3 regions of the Cupriavidus sp. PB-02 genome follow, and region 3 is predicted to be linked to each of the others. Evidence: riboswitches for the same ligand, from Rfam matches in the RefSeq annotation. Region 3 holds a riboswitch; each other region holds the start of a gene.
What was found. Region 3 has a riboswitch for glycine ahead of AC10V3_RS09675 (D-amino acid dehydrogenase). Riboswitches for the same ligand answer to the same signal wherever they lie in the genome.
Positions count from the first base shown of each region.

Region 1: linked by a shared signal. The riboswitch ahead of gcvT (glycine cleavage system aminomethyltransferase GcvT) and the one ahead of AC10V3_RS09675 (D-amino acid dehydrogenase) in region 3 are both predicted to bind glycine.
Region 2: linked by a shared signal. The riboswitch ahead of AC10V3_RS22245 (D-amino acid dehydrogenase) and the one ahead of AC10V3_RS09675 (D-amino acid dehydrogenase) in region 3 are both predicted to bind glycine.

Region 1 covers NZ_CM177694.1:4,227,054-4,231,642, forward strand. Annotated here, with positions in the region: gene AC10V3_RS19990 (UvrD-helicase domain-containing protein) at 1-582, opposite strand, end outside; gene AC10V3_RS19995 (YMGG-like glycine zipper-containing protein) at 854-1,081, shown strand; glycine riboswitch at 1,179-1,265, shown strand; glycine riboswitch at 1,287-1,410, shown strand; gene gcvT (glycine cleavage system aminomethyltransferase GcvT) at 1,511-2,638, shown strand; gene gcvH (glycine cleavage system protein GcvH) at 2,738-3,118, shown strand; gene gcvP (aminomethyl-transferring glycine dehydrogenase) at 3,217-4,589, shown strand, end outside.
Region 2 covers NZ_CM177695.1:332,337-336,925, reverse strand. Annotated here, with positions in the region: gene AC10V3_RS22250 (TonB-dependent receptor) at 1-1,110, opposite strand, end outside; glycine riboswitch at 1,379-1,481, shown strand; gene AC10V3_RS22245 (D-amino acid dehydrogenase) at 1,614-2,921, shown strand; gene AC10V3_RS22240 (branched-chain amino acid ABC transporter permease) at 2,976-3,962, opposite strand; gene AC10V3_RS22235 (branched-chain amino acid ABC transporter permease) at 3,992-4,589, opposite strand, start outside.
Region 3 covers NZ_CM177694.1:2,017,094-2,021,682, reverse strand. Annotated here, with positions in the region: gene AC10V3_RS09685 (GNAT family N-acetyltransferase) at 1-138, shown strand, start outside; gene AC10V3_RS09680 (hypothetical protein) at 138-434, shown strand; gene AC10V3_RS09675 (D-amino acid dehydrogenase) at 1,227-2,480, opposite strand; glycine riboswitch at 2,630-2,729, opposite strand; gene AC10V3_RS09670 (MFS transporter) at 2,795-4,165, opposite strand; gene AC10V3_RS09665 (branched-chain amino acid ABC transporter substrate-binding protein) at 4,420-4,589, opposite strand, start outside.

The DNA.
Region 1 (4,589 bases), 2.2 Mb from region 3:
GATCAGGTCGTCGAAGTCCACCGCCTGGTAGGCGTGCAGCGTGGCTACGTAGTTGCGGTAGACCAGCGCGGCCTGGTGCTCGTCGGCATTGGCCGCCTGCGCGATCGCGGCCTCGGGGTCGACCATGCCGTTCTTCCACAGCGAGATCGTGCTTTGCACGCCGCGGATCAGCTTCTTGTCGGTGGTGCCGAGCTGCTCCTGGATCAGGCCGAAGCAGTCGTCCGAATCCATGATCGAGAACTGCGGCTTCAGGCCCACATGCTCGGCCTCCATGCGCAGGATCTGCACGCCGAGCGAGTGGAAGGTACAGACCGTCAGCTGCTTCAGAGGAATGCGCTTGCCCTCGCGCGTGGTCTTGCCTTCCATCAGCTTGCCGATGCGCTCCTGCATCTCCTTGGCCGCCTTGTTGGTAAAGGTGACGGCGGCGATATGGCGCGGCTCGAAGCCCTTGTCCTCGATCAGGTGCGCGATCTTCTGCGTGATCACGCGGGTCTTGCCCGAGCCTGCCCCGGCCAGCACCAGGCAGGGCCCGTCCAGGTAGCGGACGGCTTCGGATTGGGCGGGGTTCAGGCCGTGGGTCATGCGAGGGGCGCGGTTGGAGACGGAAGGGGAATCGGCAAGAGAGGCGGGACGCGCCAGCTCGCGCGAAAGGTAGCGGCGGCAAAGCTGCTGATGTTAACACGCTGGCCGCCCCCGGTCAGTCAGCGCAAATCGCATTGACAGCTCCCGTTGTGTCACTGGCGTAACACTTCGTAAAGGCCGGAGCCGATCGCATAGGGCGCCGATCTAACTAATGTGTCCCCCAGCCTGCGCGGCCGTTCGGACATGCATTAATCATCACACGGAGCCAACAATGAAAACCCTGCAAACTTTGACCAAGGTGACCCTGATCGGCGCAACGGTCGCGGCCTTTGCCGGTTGCGCAGACATGACCCCGAAGCAACGCAACACCGCCATCGGCGCGGGCGCGGGTGCCGTGGGCGGCGCCATCCTCACCGAAGGCAGTGCACTGGGTACGCTGGGTGGCGCGGCCGTGGGCGGCGTGATCGGTAACGTCGTCACCGACGACAAGAAGAAGTAAATTCGCCGCCCCTGGCGGCGGGGCGCAGGAACGGGTACAGCCGCCGGGCGGCTTCCGGCCCGCGTTTGACAAAGGCCGGGGCCTCCCGTACATTGCGCGCATCCGACCGGGAGAGCGCGCATCTCTGCGCCGCCGAAGGGGTATCACCCGAAAACTCTCAGGCACCACGGACCGATCGGATCGGCATGCAACATGCACACAATGCATGCCGCACTCTGGAGAGCGGCACCCGCCATTCATGGCGAGCGTGCCCACCGAAGGGGCGCACGAGGATGGGGTCTACGGATCCGCCTTGTAATCTCTCAGGTATCGAGGACAGAGGGGTCATCCGCCGCAGCGGATTGCTACGCCATATTGTTGGCGCGGCGAGCGTTGCGGCGGATGACCCTTTTTTCGTTTTCGCAACCCGAGACTGCCCCCGAGGATTCCATGACGCTCCAGGCCACGCCCCTCAACGCCATCCACCGCGCCCTCGGCGCCCGCATGGTCGACTTCGGCGGCTGGGACATGCCGGTCAACTACGGCTCCCAGATCGAAGAACACAACGCCGTGCGCAGCGATGCCGGCATGTTCGACGTGTCGCACATGTGCGTGGTGGACCTCAGCGGCGCCAATAGCCGCGCCTTCCTGCGCGGCCTGCTGGCCAACAATGTCGACAAGCTGCAGACGCCGGGCAAGGCGCTCTACTCCTGCATGCTGGACGAGAAAGGCGGCGTGATCGACGACCTGATCGTCTACTTCTTTGCCGAGGACCGCTTCCGCCTGGTGGTCAATGCCAGCACCGCGCTGGGCGATATCGACTGGATCCGCTCGCGTAATGCCGCCACCGGCAGCGGCGTGACCATCACCCCGCGCCGTGAAGACGTCGCCCCCGAGGGCGTGCAGCCGCTGGCCATCGTCGCCGTGCAGGGCCCGAACGCCCGCGCCAAGGTGTGGAGCACGTTCCCGTCGACCCAGCCCTCCGACGCCCTCAAGCCCTTCAACGCCGTCGTGGTCCAGGACCCGGCCATCGGCGAAATCATGGCCGCCCGCACCGGCTACACCGGCGAAGACGGCTTCGAACTGGTGGTGCCCGCCGCGAGCGTCGCCGCCGTGTGGGAAAAGCTGAACGCCGCGGGCGTGCGCCCGGCCGGCCTGGGCGCGCGCGACACGCTGCGCCTGGAAGCCGGCATGAACCTGTACGGCCAGGACATGGATATCAACACCTCGCCGCTGGACGCGGGCCTGGCCTGGACCGTCGACCTGCAGAGCGAACGCGACTTCACCGGCAAGGCGGCACTGGCCGCGGCTGGTTCGCGCCAGCAATTCCTCGGCCTGATCCTGCGTGACAAGGGCGGCGTGCTGCGCTCGCACCAGAAGGTGATCACCGCGGCCGGTGACGGCGAGATCACCAGCGGCACCTTCAGCCCGTCGCTGTCGCAGTCGATCGCCTTTGCGCGCCTGCCGCAGGGCGTCAATGTCGGCGACACGGTGCAGGTAGAGATCCGCGACCGCAAACTCAGTGCGACTGTGGTTAAACTGCCGTTTGTGCGCAATGGCAAGGCACTCGTGAGCTAAGGGGAAAACCCGCTCACCCAACGGTCGCCCTCGCCTGCCGGCAGCTTCGCCGGGCAGGCATCACCCAACAAGAAACAGATCTGTATCCGGAGAACCTCCATGAATTTCCCCGCTGACCTCAAGTACACCGAGTCGCATGAGTGGGTACGCGTCGAAGCCGACGGCACGCTCACCATCGGCATCACCGACCACGCGCAGGACGCGCTGGGCGACATCGTCTTCCTGGAACTGCCCGAAGTGGGCAAGTCGGTCGGTGCCGGCGATGCGCTGGCAGTGGTGGAATCGGTGAAGGCCGCTTCCGACATCTACGCTCCGGTGGCCGGCGAAGTGATCGCCGTCAACGAGGCCGCCACGGCCGCGCCGGAAAGCGTCAATGCCGATGCCTTCGACGCCTGGCTGTTCAAGCTCAAGCCGGCCAACGCCGACGACGTCAATGGCCTGATGTCGGCCGACGCGTACAAGGCCAGCGTCGGCGCCTGACGCCGGCCACGCCGGTCCCGCGCGGACCGGCCACTGCAGACAGACGCGCGCCGGCGGGCTGACCACCTGCCGACGCGCCCCCCACGAGGTTCTTGCCAATGAACGCCCCGCTTCCCATGAACGCCGCCCAAGGTAACCGGCCCACGCTGGCCGAACTGGAGGCGCGCGACGCCTTCGCCGCCCGCCATATCGGCCCCGATACCCCCGAACAGCAGCACATGCTGAAGGTGCTCGGCTATGACAGCCGCGCCGCGCTGATCGACGCCGTCATCCCCGCCGCCATCCGCCGCCGCGACGGCATGCCGATGGGCGAGTTCACCGAGCCGCTCAGCGAAGAAGCGGCGCTCGAGAAGCTGCGCGGCCTCGCGCGCAAGAACAAGGTACTGAAGAGCTTTATCGGCCAGGGCTACTACAACACGGTCACGCCGGCGGTCATCCTGCGCAATATCTTCGAGAACCCGGCCTGGTACACCGCCTACACGCCCTACCAGCCGGAAATCTCGCAGGGCCGCCTGGAAGCGATGCTGAACTTCCAGCAGATGGTCACCGACCTGACCGGGCTGGATATCGCCAATGCGTCGATGCTGGATGAAAGCACCGCCGCCGCCGAGGCGATGACGCTGCTGCAGCGCGTGAACAAGCACGATTCGAACATCTTCTTCGTCGCGGACGACGTGCTGCCGCAGACGCTGGAAGTGGTACGCACGCGCGCGCTGCCGCTGGGCATCGAAGTCAAGGTCGGCCCCGCTGCCGACGCCGCCGCGGCCGGCGCCTTCGGCGTGCTGCTGCAATACCCGGGCGTGAACGGCGACGTCAACGACTATCGTGCCATCGCTGACGCCGTGCACGCTGCCGGCGGCCTGGTGGTGGCCGCCGCCGACCTGCTGGCGCTGACGCTGGTGGTCGCGCCGGGCGAATGGGGTGCCGACGTGGCCGTGGGCAACTCGCAGCGCTTTGGCGTGCCGCTGGGCTTCGGCGGCCCGCACGCCGGCTATATGGCGGTGAAGGATGCGTTCAAGCGCTCGATGCCGGGCCGCCTGGTCGGCGTGACCATCGACGCGCAGGGCAACAAGGCCTACCGCCTGGCGCTGCAGACGCGCGAGCAGCATATCCGCCGCGAGAAGGCTACCTCCAACATCTGTACCGCGCAGGTGCTGCTGGCCGTGATGGCATCGATGTACGCCGTCTACCACGGCCCGCAGGGCCTGAAGCGCATCGCCCAGCGCGTGCATCGCCTGACCGCGACGCTGGCCGCCGGTCTGGAAAAGCTCGGCTTCGCGCGCACCAACGCCACCTTCTTCGACACGCTGACACTGGAAACCGGCTTCAATACCGAGGCCATCCACGCCGCCGCCACCGCGCGCGGCCTCAACCTGCGCCATGTCAGCGCCACGCGCGTCGGCGTCTCGCTGGACGAGACTGCCACCCGCGCCGACGTGGTCGCGCTGTGGGAAGTCTTCACGCAAGGCAA
Region 2 (4,589 bases), on a different replicon from region 3:
GAACAGCGACGCCACGCCGGAGAAGTTCCAGCCGGTCTCGTTGCGCGTGCGCAGCGACAGGCCGTAGAGCCAGCGCGCGTCCTCGCCGTTGCTCGGGGCAAAGGCGTTGGCGGGAATCACATAGCGAAAGCCTCCGATATTCACCGGGCCGCTGGAGACGACGTTGCCGTTGGCATCGCGCAGGTAGCTGCCGGTGGCGCTGGAGCGGTCCTGTTGCCAGTACGCGGCGGTGAACTGCGCTTGCAGCGTATTGGTGATGTCATAGCCCAGCTTGACCTTGAGCTGGTCCTGCACCGTGTGCGTGACGCCCTCGCTGTTGACGCCCATCACCACGCGGTCGGCGCCGGTCTGGTCCTTGTCGAAGAAGGCGCCGGTGACCGGCTTGTCGGCGGAAGTGGCGCGCGCGGACGAACGCGCCGCGGTGTAGAAGCTCAGCGGCTGGCTCTTGCTGTCCTGCCGGTCCACGCTGACCAGCCAGGAGAACGGGCCGACGCGGTCGCCCACGTAGGCGTTGGCATGCACGCCGTTGAAGTTGTCATGCGTGCCGTACAGGCCGAAGCGCTGCGTGAACAGCTGCACGCTGGCATCGCCCTCGAATTTCTCCGGGGTGCGCGTCGAGATCAGCACCGTCGCGCCCAGCGAATTGCCCGGGTACAGCGCGGAATACGGGCCGTACAGCACGTCCACGCGCTCGATCTCGGCGGCATTGACCAGCGACCAGCGCGGCGGAAATGTGAAATCCGAGCCCAGCAGGTTGGACAGCAGCAGGCCGTCCGCATAGACTAGCCCCCGCGCCGACTGGCGCGAGCTGGTGCTGCGCACCGAGATGATCGAATTCATATCGCCGATAAAGCGCTTGCGCACGGCGAGATTGGGCGCGTACTTGAGCGCGTCCTCGGTGTTCACCACATTGAAGTCCGCCATGCGCTTGCTGCTGATGCCATAGGCCGGCGACGGCGTATTGGGCGGCGTGGCGGGAGTTTCACTACGCTCGGTCTTGGCCGAGACCACCACCTCCTGCAGTGGCTCAGGCGCGGCAACCTGGGCGCCCGCCATGCCGGGGCCCATCAGCGCGGCCGATGCGGCCAGCGCAATCCGATTTCTCTTCACTGGAAAACCTTGTTCTCGTCTTTTTTGGCTCGCCTGCCCTGCGCGCGCTGTGTGTCCGGCGCTTCCTCCCGAGAGCGAGCGCTGACATTTTAGGTGGCAAGCAGGTCCCGGCCGGTGCGACATAGCGACGCGGGCGACGCCGGAGCCGCGGTGAAAGTGCTCGCCTCGTCCCACGGCGAACGGTGGATTGCCGCATCGCGCCACTCGCGTAAACCCGCATATCCAAGGCCGTGCCTTGTCTCTACATTGCCCGGATTGGCGTCAAGCCAGTGTGATGCTGGGAGAGACTGTTCCGGCGGCAACCGCCGCGGGACAGCGCCGAAGGAGCAACCGCCCCGGAAACTCTCAGGCAAAAGGACCGGTATCACTAGCAGTGCACTCTGAAGAATGTCCGGCGTCATCGTCCGCCGGCATACCGAAGGAGCAAGCGCGCATCGCCCCGGCGAGGCGTCGTGAATCTCTCAGGTCCAGAACAGAGGGGGCGTCCGCTACGCATATTGCGTATGGACTCCCACCATCGACGTTCCTGGAGCCTTCAGCTCATGAAGACAATCGCCGTCATCGGCGGTGGCATCACCGGTGTCACCACAGCCTACGCGCTCGCCCGGCGCGGATTCTCCGTCACGCTGTTCGAACGGCATCGCTATGCCGCCATGGAGACCTCGTTCGCCAATGGCGGACAGCTGTCCGCCTCCAATGCCGAGGTCTGGACCCACTGGTCGACCATCGTCAAGGGGCTCAAATGGATGCTCAGGAGCGACGCCCCGCTGCTGGTCAATCCCAGCCCGAGCTGGCACAAGCTCACGTGGTTTGCCGAGTTCATCGCGTCGATCCCCCACTACCGCAGCAATACTGCCGAGACCGCGCGCCTGGCCATCGCGGCCCGCGAGCACCTGTTCGCCTGGGCGGCGCAGGAGGGCATCGATTTCGACCTGAAGAAAGAGGGCATCCTCCATATCTACCGCGACAAGGCCGGCTTCGAGCATGCCGGCCGCGTCTCCGCGCTGCTGGCGCAGGGCGGGCTGGAGCGGCGCGCCGTGACGCCGCAGGAGATGCGGGCGATCGAGCCGACGCTGGTGGGCTCCTACTACGGCGGGTATTTCACCGAGAGCGACTCGACCGGCGATATCCACAAGTTCACCAGCGGCCTGGCCGCGGCCATCGACCGGCTCGGCGTGCGCTGCCTCTACGGGCAGGACGTCAGCGCCGTCAAGACCGACGGCAGGCGCGCCAGCGTGACCGTGCAGCAAGGCACCGATACGTCCACGTCGACCTTCGACGGCGCCGTGATCTGCGCCGGCACCGCCAGCCGCGCGCTGGCGGCCGGCCTGGGGGACCGTGTCAACATCTACCCGGTCAAAGGCTATTCGATCACGGTCAACCTGGCCGACGAGGCCAGCCGCGCCGCGGCGCCGACCGTCAGCCTGCTCGACGATGCAACCAAGCTGGTCACCAGCCGCCTGGGCGACGACCGCTTCCGCGTGGCCGGCACCGCGGAGTTCAACGGCTACAACCGCGACATCCGCGCCGATCGCATCCGGCCGCTGGTGGAGTGGGTGCAGCAGTGCTTCCCGGGTGTCAGCACGCGCAGCGTGGTGCCCTGGGCCGGATTGCGGCCGATGATGCCGGACATGCTGCCGCGCGTAGGCCGAGGGAAAGCGCCGTGCGTCTTCTACAACACGGGGCATGGGCACCTGGGCTGGACGTTGTCCGCGGTGACGGCGGATATGGTGGCTGGGGTGGTTGAGCAACACCTCGGCGCAAAGACGGCGGTCGCGCCGGCTGCGGCGCTGGCATTGGCCAAGGCCTGAGCTCGCGGGTGTTTTCTCCCCTCTCCCGCAAGCGGGAGAGGGGAAAACCGGGCCTCATCCAGGACTTCGCCCCAGACTGCCGACGATGCCCCTGCGGAACGTCAGCACGCAGACGATGAAGATAATGCCGGTCACCATCGACACCGATTCCCCGAGCCCGTTGAACCAGTCGATGCCCGTCGCGGCCGCCAGGTAGCTGCCCAGTTCGCCGAGCTTGTTCTCCAGCGCGACCACGACAAAGGCGCCGACGATCGGCCCGGACAGCGTGCCGAGGCCGCCCAGCAAGGTCATCAGGATGACCATCCCGGACATCGACCAGTGCACATCGGTCAGCGTCTCGAAGCCCAGCACCAGCGCCTTGATCGAGCCGGCCAGCCCCGACAGCGCCGCCGACAGCACGAAGGCGGTCACCTTGAAGCGGTCGACGTCATAGCCCAGCGAGATCGCGCGCGGCTCGTTCTCCTTGATCGCCTTCAGGATCTGCCCGAACGGCGAATGCACCGTGCGCACGATCAGCGCAAAGGCCGCGACGATGATCGCCAGCGCCACGTAGTACAGCGTCAGGTCACTAGACAGCGACAGCACGCCGAACAGCTTGCCGCGTGGGATGCCCTGCAGGCCGTCCTCGCCGCCGGTGAACGGCGCCTGCAGGCAGATGAAGAACAGCATCTGCGCCAGTGCCAGCGTGATCATCGAGAAGTAGATGCCCTGCCGGCGGATCGCCAGCGAGCCCACCACGTAGCCGATCAGAGCGCCGGTGGCCGTGCCCAGGATCAGGCCGATCTCCGGCGTCACGCCCCAGGCCTTCATCGCATGGCCGGCCGCGTAGCCGGCGCCGCCAAAAAAGGCCGCATGGCCGAACGACAGCAGCCCGGTGTAGCCGATCAGCAGGTTGAAGGCGCATGCAAACAGCGCGAAGCACAGCACCTTGAGCACGAACACCGGATAGGCCCCTGCCAGCGGCGCCGCCAGCAGGCACGCCAGCAGCGCCACGTACAGTGCCCGCCGTGGCAGGCGGCGTACCGCCTGCGGTGGCTGCATTCCCAGTGCAGCGATAGATTGCCCGTTCATCATTTCTCCTTTCCGAACAGCCCTGCCGGGCGCAACAGCAGCACGATCACCATGGTCACGAACACCACGGTCGACGATGCTTCCGGATAAAACACCTTGGTCAGCCCTTCGATCACGCCCAGACCCAGGCCGGTCAGGATCGCGCCCAGGATCGAGCCCATGCCGCCGATCACCACCACCGCGAACACGATGATGATCAGGTTCTGCCCCATCAGCGGCGACACCTGCATGACCGGCGCGGCCAGCACGCCGGCAAACGCCGCCAGTGCCACGCCGAAGCCGTAGGTCAGCGTGACCATCAGCGGCACGTTGACGCCGAAGGCCTCCACCACCTTGGCGTTCTCGGTGCCCGCGCGCAGGTAGGCGCCCAGCCGGGTCTTCTCGATCACGTACCAGGTCGACATGCAGACCGCCAGCGAAGCCACGACTACCCACGCGCGGTAGTTGGGCAAGCGCATGAAGCCGAGGTCGGCGGCGCCTTGCAGCGCTTCGGGCGGCGAATAGGGCAGCCCGGACACGCCATAGACCGAGCGGAAGATGCCCTCGATCACCAGCGTGATGCCGAGCGTCAGCAGCAGGCCGTAGATATGGTCCAGC
Region 3 (4,589 bases):
AGCCGGCGCCACGTTGCACGAAGTGACGACGGCATTGTCGGCTACTTGACCTGGCGCCACACGATTGACCAGAAAACCATCATTGCGATGGTGGCCATCGAGGAACGATCCCTGCTGCAACTGACTGCGCGCGGCTGATGTTGAGCAAACTTAATGAGCAAATTCCTTCCGATGCCATCGTCCTCATCCGTTTGGGGTTTCCAGCTTCGCAATCGCTTATGCGCGCCGAAGCCCACTCCCTCGGATTTACCGCCAGCGACGATTATCAAGCCCAGTTACAAAAGATTGTCATTAAAGGACTAGTGACCGACAAGAATTGGCAGCAGAAACGGGAAGCACGATCATCAAGTTCTGCTACAAAAGCCACGGGCGCTGGCCGTCTCTGTACGCAAAAAGAATGCCGACACTATCAGGCGAGCTGTCGAGTTGTTTGAAGGTAGCGTTGACCGCCTAGTGTTCTTCGATTCTGAAAGTCCTGGCGCATGGAACAACTCTGACGGAGCAAAGGAACGTGAGGAGGAGGAAGAAAGAAACCACCTCAAGGAGGTTCTGGCGTCTGTGCGTAGCCGTGGCCAGCCGAGCTAGCCAGCACCGTCTAGTCCATCGCCATTAGCCGCGACGGGGAGCACGTTCGCTAGGAAAGGCCGCGCGTGGCAAACCGTTATGGGACGCACTGCCGCCCTTGCGGGCTCACTATTGTGCGGCCGCAGCGAGGAGCAGCAGTCCCCGCTTCTATCGAAACGCCGTGCCGCCTTCTCAAAGGAAGCTCTTGCTCCCGGCACCAGCCAACGGCTTCTAGAACTGGCGCAAGGTCAGCGAGATGCGGCTTTCCTGTGGGCTGACGGCCGAGAAGGGCATTTACCGACGCTCGCCCACTACTTCACGCGGACATTCGAACGTCCGCTCCGCCCAAGTAACGCGCCTTCGTGCACGCATCATGTCGGGCGCATTGTCGGCCTTTGGGGACATTGGCCGCGGCGGGCATCTCTGGCGACAGGACGATAGGGAGTTGCAGCATTGTCCGGTCCCCAGCAAGGGGCCGCCAGTCGACGCACGCGCAGTAGATGAATCCCCGGCGCCGACATGCGAAGCTCGCTCCTACCCGGAACGAGATACCTGCCTTGCCCCCCCTACTTAGTACGTTCTCGCTCCCGTTCGCCAGGTCTGCACCATATTCAGAGGGCCTACGAACGCGGGCGTCACTTGTCTTGCTGTCCGACTGCCTCCTACCCAACGGGATAGCTCTCGGCGATAGTCGTGCCGATCGTTGCCGCTGTTGCAGCAGACAACGTCCATCCAAGATGGCCATGGCCGGTGTTGTAGAACACCCTTGGCGCCCTGCCTTTTGATACGCGCGGCATCATGTCCGGCATCATCGGGCGAAGCCCCGCCCAGGGGACTACGCGGGAGGTATTGATTCGGAAGTTGCGACGCGTCCATGACACGAGAGGCTCGATGCGATCGGCTCGGATGTCACGGTTTTGTCCATTGAATTCGGCGGTACCTGCCACGCGGAACCTGTCGTTGCCGAGTCGGCTCGTCACGATCTTTGCGCTTTCGTCGAGCAGGCTGACCCACGGCGCGTTCGCCACGCTGTCTGCATCGTCCAGGTGCACCGTAATGGAGTACCCCTTGACCGGATAGACGTTGATCCTGTCGCCGAGCATGCCGGCTATATGTCGGCTGCCCACGCCCGCACAAACCACCAGTGCGTCGCCGGCGATCTCGTACGCCGCGCTAGCGTTTGCCGATGGCGACGTCGCGCTGTCCAACGCCTGCAGGCCGATACGCACGACGCTGGCGGATAGGTCGATGGTTCGCACGTCCATGCCCTGCAGGAAGCGCACGCCGCGCCGCTCGCAAGCGAGCGCCAAGCCGCGCGTGAACTTATGGATATCCCCGGTCGAATCGGATGGCGTGAAGTATCCGCCGAAGTATTCGCCCTGCAACGTTGGTTCGATTTCCTTGATCTCCTGCGGTGACACTGTAAAGCGTTCCAGTCCCCCTGCCACGAGTAGCGCGTTCGTCCTGCCCGCAGCCTCGAAAGCGGCCTTGTCATGATAGAAGTGCAGGATGCCGCGCCGCTCCAGATCGAACTGGATATTCTCCTGCTCGGCCATGGCAAAGAGATGCTGGCGGGCGGCAATGGCCAACTTCGTCGTTTCGATGGTGTTCTCCCGATAATGGGCGATGTTCGACACAAACTCGCCCATCCATGAGTATTTGTGCCACGACGGCTTCGGGTTCACCAGCAGCGGCGCGTTGCGCTTCAGCATCCACTTCAGCCCTTTGAGTATCGTTCCCGCGCTGTTCCAGACTTCCGCGTTGCACGCGGAGAGCTGGCCGCCATTGGCGAGCGATGTCTCCATGGCAGGATAAAGATGGCGGTCGACGACTGTCACCTCGTATCCGAGTTTCGACAGCGTGTAGGCAGTGGTGACGCCGGTAATGCCGGCGCCTATAATCACAATTTGAGACATGGCAGGGTCCTCTGTCAGGGAAAGCGATGGCCGAATCCTCGGCTTCCTACCCCATCTGTCCCGGTACCTGAGAGTTTTGGCATCGGCCGGTGACCGGTGCCGTCCCCTTCGGTGGGCATTGCTTGCAACGCCACTCTCCAGATTCTTGAATCGACGCCACAGTCCTTTTGCCTGAGAGTTTCCGGGGCGGTTGCTCCGTCGGCGCCGGGGATGGCACGCACCATCCCCGGTCTCTCCTGCGTCGTCTTGTAGCCGCTTAGCGGCCGGGCTGCCCGGGATCACAGCTTATGCGTCAAGCTGCGCCCCTTGCTTGCTCAGTCCGGCAACGCACCGCCCGAGGGCGTACGGCTGGCCAGGATGGCAATCAGCGACACCACCGCGGCCCCGACCAGGTACCAGGCTGGCGCGAGCTTATTGCCCGTGGCGCTGATCAGCCAGGTCGCAACCAGGGGGGCGGTGCCGCCGAACAAGGCGTTCGCGCTGTTAAAACACAGTGCAAAGCCGCTATATCGCACACGGGTCGGAAAACTCTCCGACAGGAAGCACGGCAGCGTGCCGTCGTTGATGGTGAGGAAGGCACCCAGTGCCACCTGAATCAGCAAGATGCCGACGATGCTGGCGCTCGACAGCGAATGGAACAGCGGCACCGTGAAGAGCGCAAACAGGATGCAGGCGGAAACCAGCATCGTCTTCCGCCCGAACCGGTCGGAAAGAAAGCCCATCACGAAAATCATCACCACATAGCTAGCCAGCGATACGGTAGACACCAGGAAGGAAACCGAGTCACTCATGCCGAGTTCCTTTGACAGGTACACAGGCATATAGCTGAGCAGCAAGTAAAAGCCGACGGCGTTCAGGCAGGTCACGCCGAAGCCGATCAGCATGGTGCGGCGATGCGAGGTGAGCAACTCGCGCAGCGGCGCCTGCGGTGCATGATTGGCTTGCTCCATCGCGACGAACTTCGGCGTATCTTCAAGTTGAAGCCGGATGTAACGGCCAACCAGCCCAAAAGGGGCGGCCAACAGGAACGGCACGCGCCAGCCCCATTCGAGCAACTGTCCGGAGGTCAGCACCGTATGCAGCCCGGCGACGAACAGCGATGCGAACAGCAGGCCGGCGGCTTCCGCGGCGGGAATGACACTGGTGTAGAGCCCGCGCTTGCGGTTCGGTGCATATTCGGCAAGAAACGCCGAGGCGCCGGCGTATTCGCCTGAAGCCGAGAAGCCCTGGACCAGCCGAATGACAAGCAGCAGTACCGGCGCCCACAGGCCCACCTGCCCATAAGTCGGCAGGAAAGCGATCAGGAAGGTCGAGCAGGACATGATCATGATCGACAGCGACAACGTATTGCGCCGGCCGAACTTGTCGCCGAAATGCCCCCAGATCACCCCTCCGATCGGACGCACGACGAAGGACAGCGCGAATACGGCATAGGTCGCCATCAGGCTGGTGGTCGGGTCGCTCTTGGGAAAGAACACTACCGCAATGACGGTCGCAAGAAAGCCGTAGGCGGCGTAGTCGAACCACTCGATGAAGGTGCCGATAAAGCCCGCTGCGGTAGCGCGGCGCAGTACCTGCCTGGTGTCGGCTTCCACGGCGCTGCTGCGGGCCTGGCTCGCTGGGTGTCCCGGGCGATTGCCGCTTGGCAGCAGTTCCGTGCCGCGCAAGGATTTCGTGTTGCTCATACTCTGTCTCCGAATTATTTTGTCCTGATCGCGCTATGTCTATCCAGGCATGGGCTTTTGCCGCATGCAACCGGCGACCAGTCTTGTGGTGTGTCTTGTGGATCTGCTCTGCGGGTAATACGGGGTGTTGAACTCCTAATGCAGGGTAAGAAGGCGCAGCGATACAGCGGATCGCCGATCCTTCGACAAGAAAACGAAATCCCGATGCCACGGCTATGTCGCGCCTGCCGGCGAGGCAGGCTAGCCAACTGGCGCTACCTGTCCTGCGGCAATGGCACCAGGGCGCTGTTGCGGTAGGTGTAGATGGTGATCGGCGAATCCCGCAGGTCGCGGTTGGGGTCGAAGCGGTATCGGCCGGCCACGCCCTGCATATCGATACCCGCCAGCGCTGCGCGGTACTGCGCCGGCTCGACCGAGTTGGCTG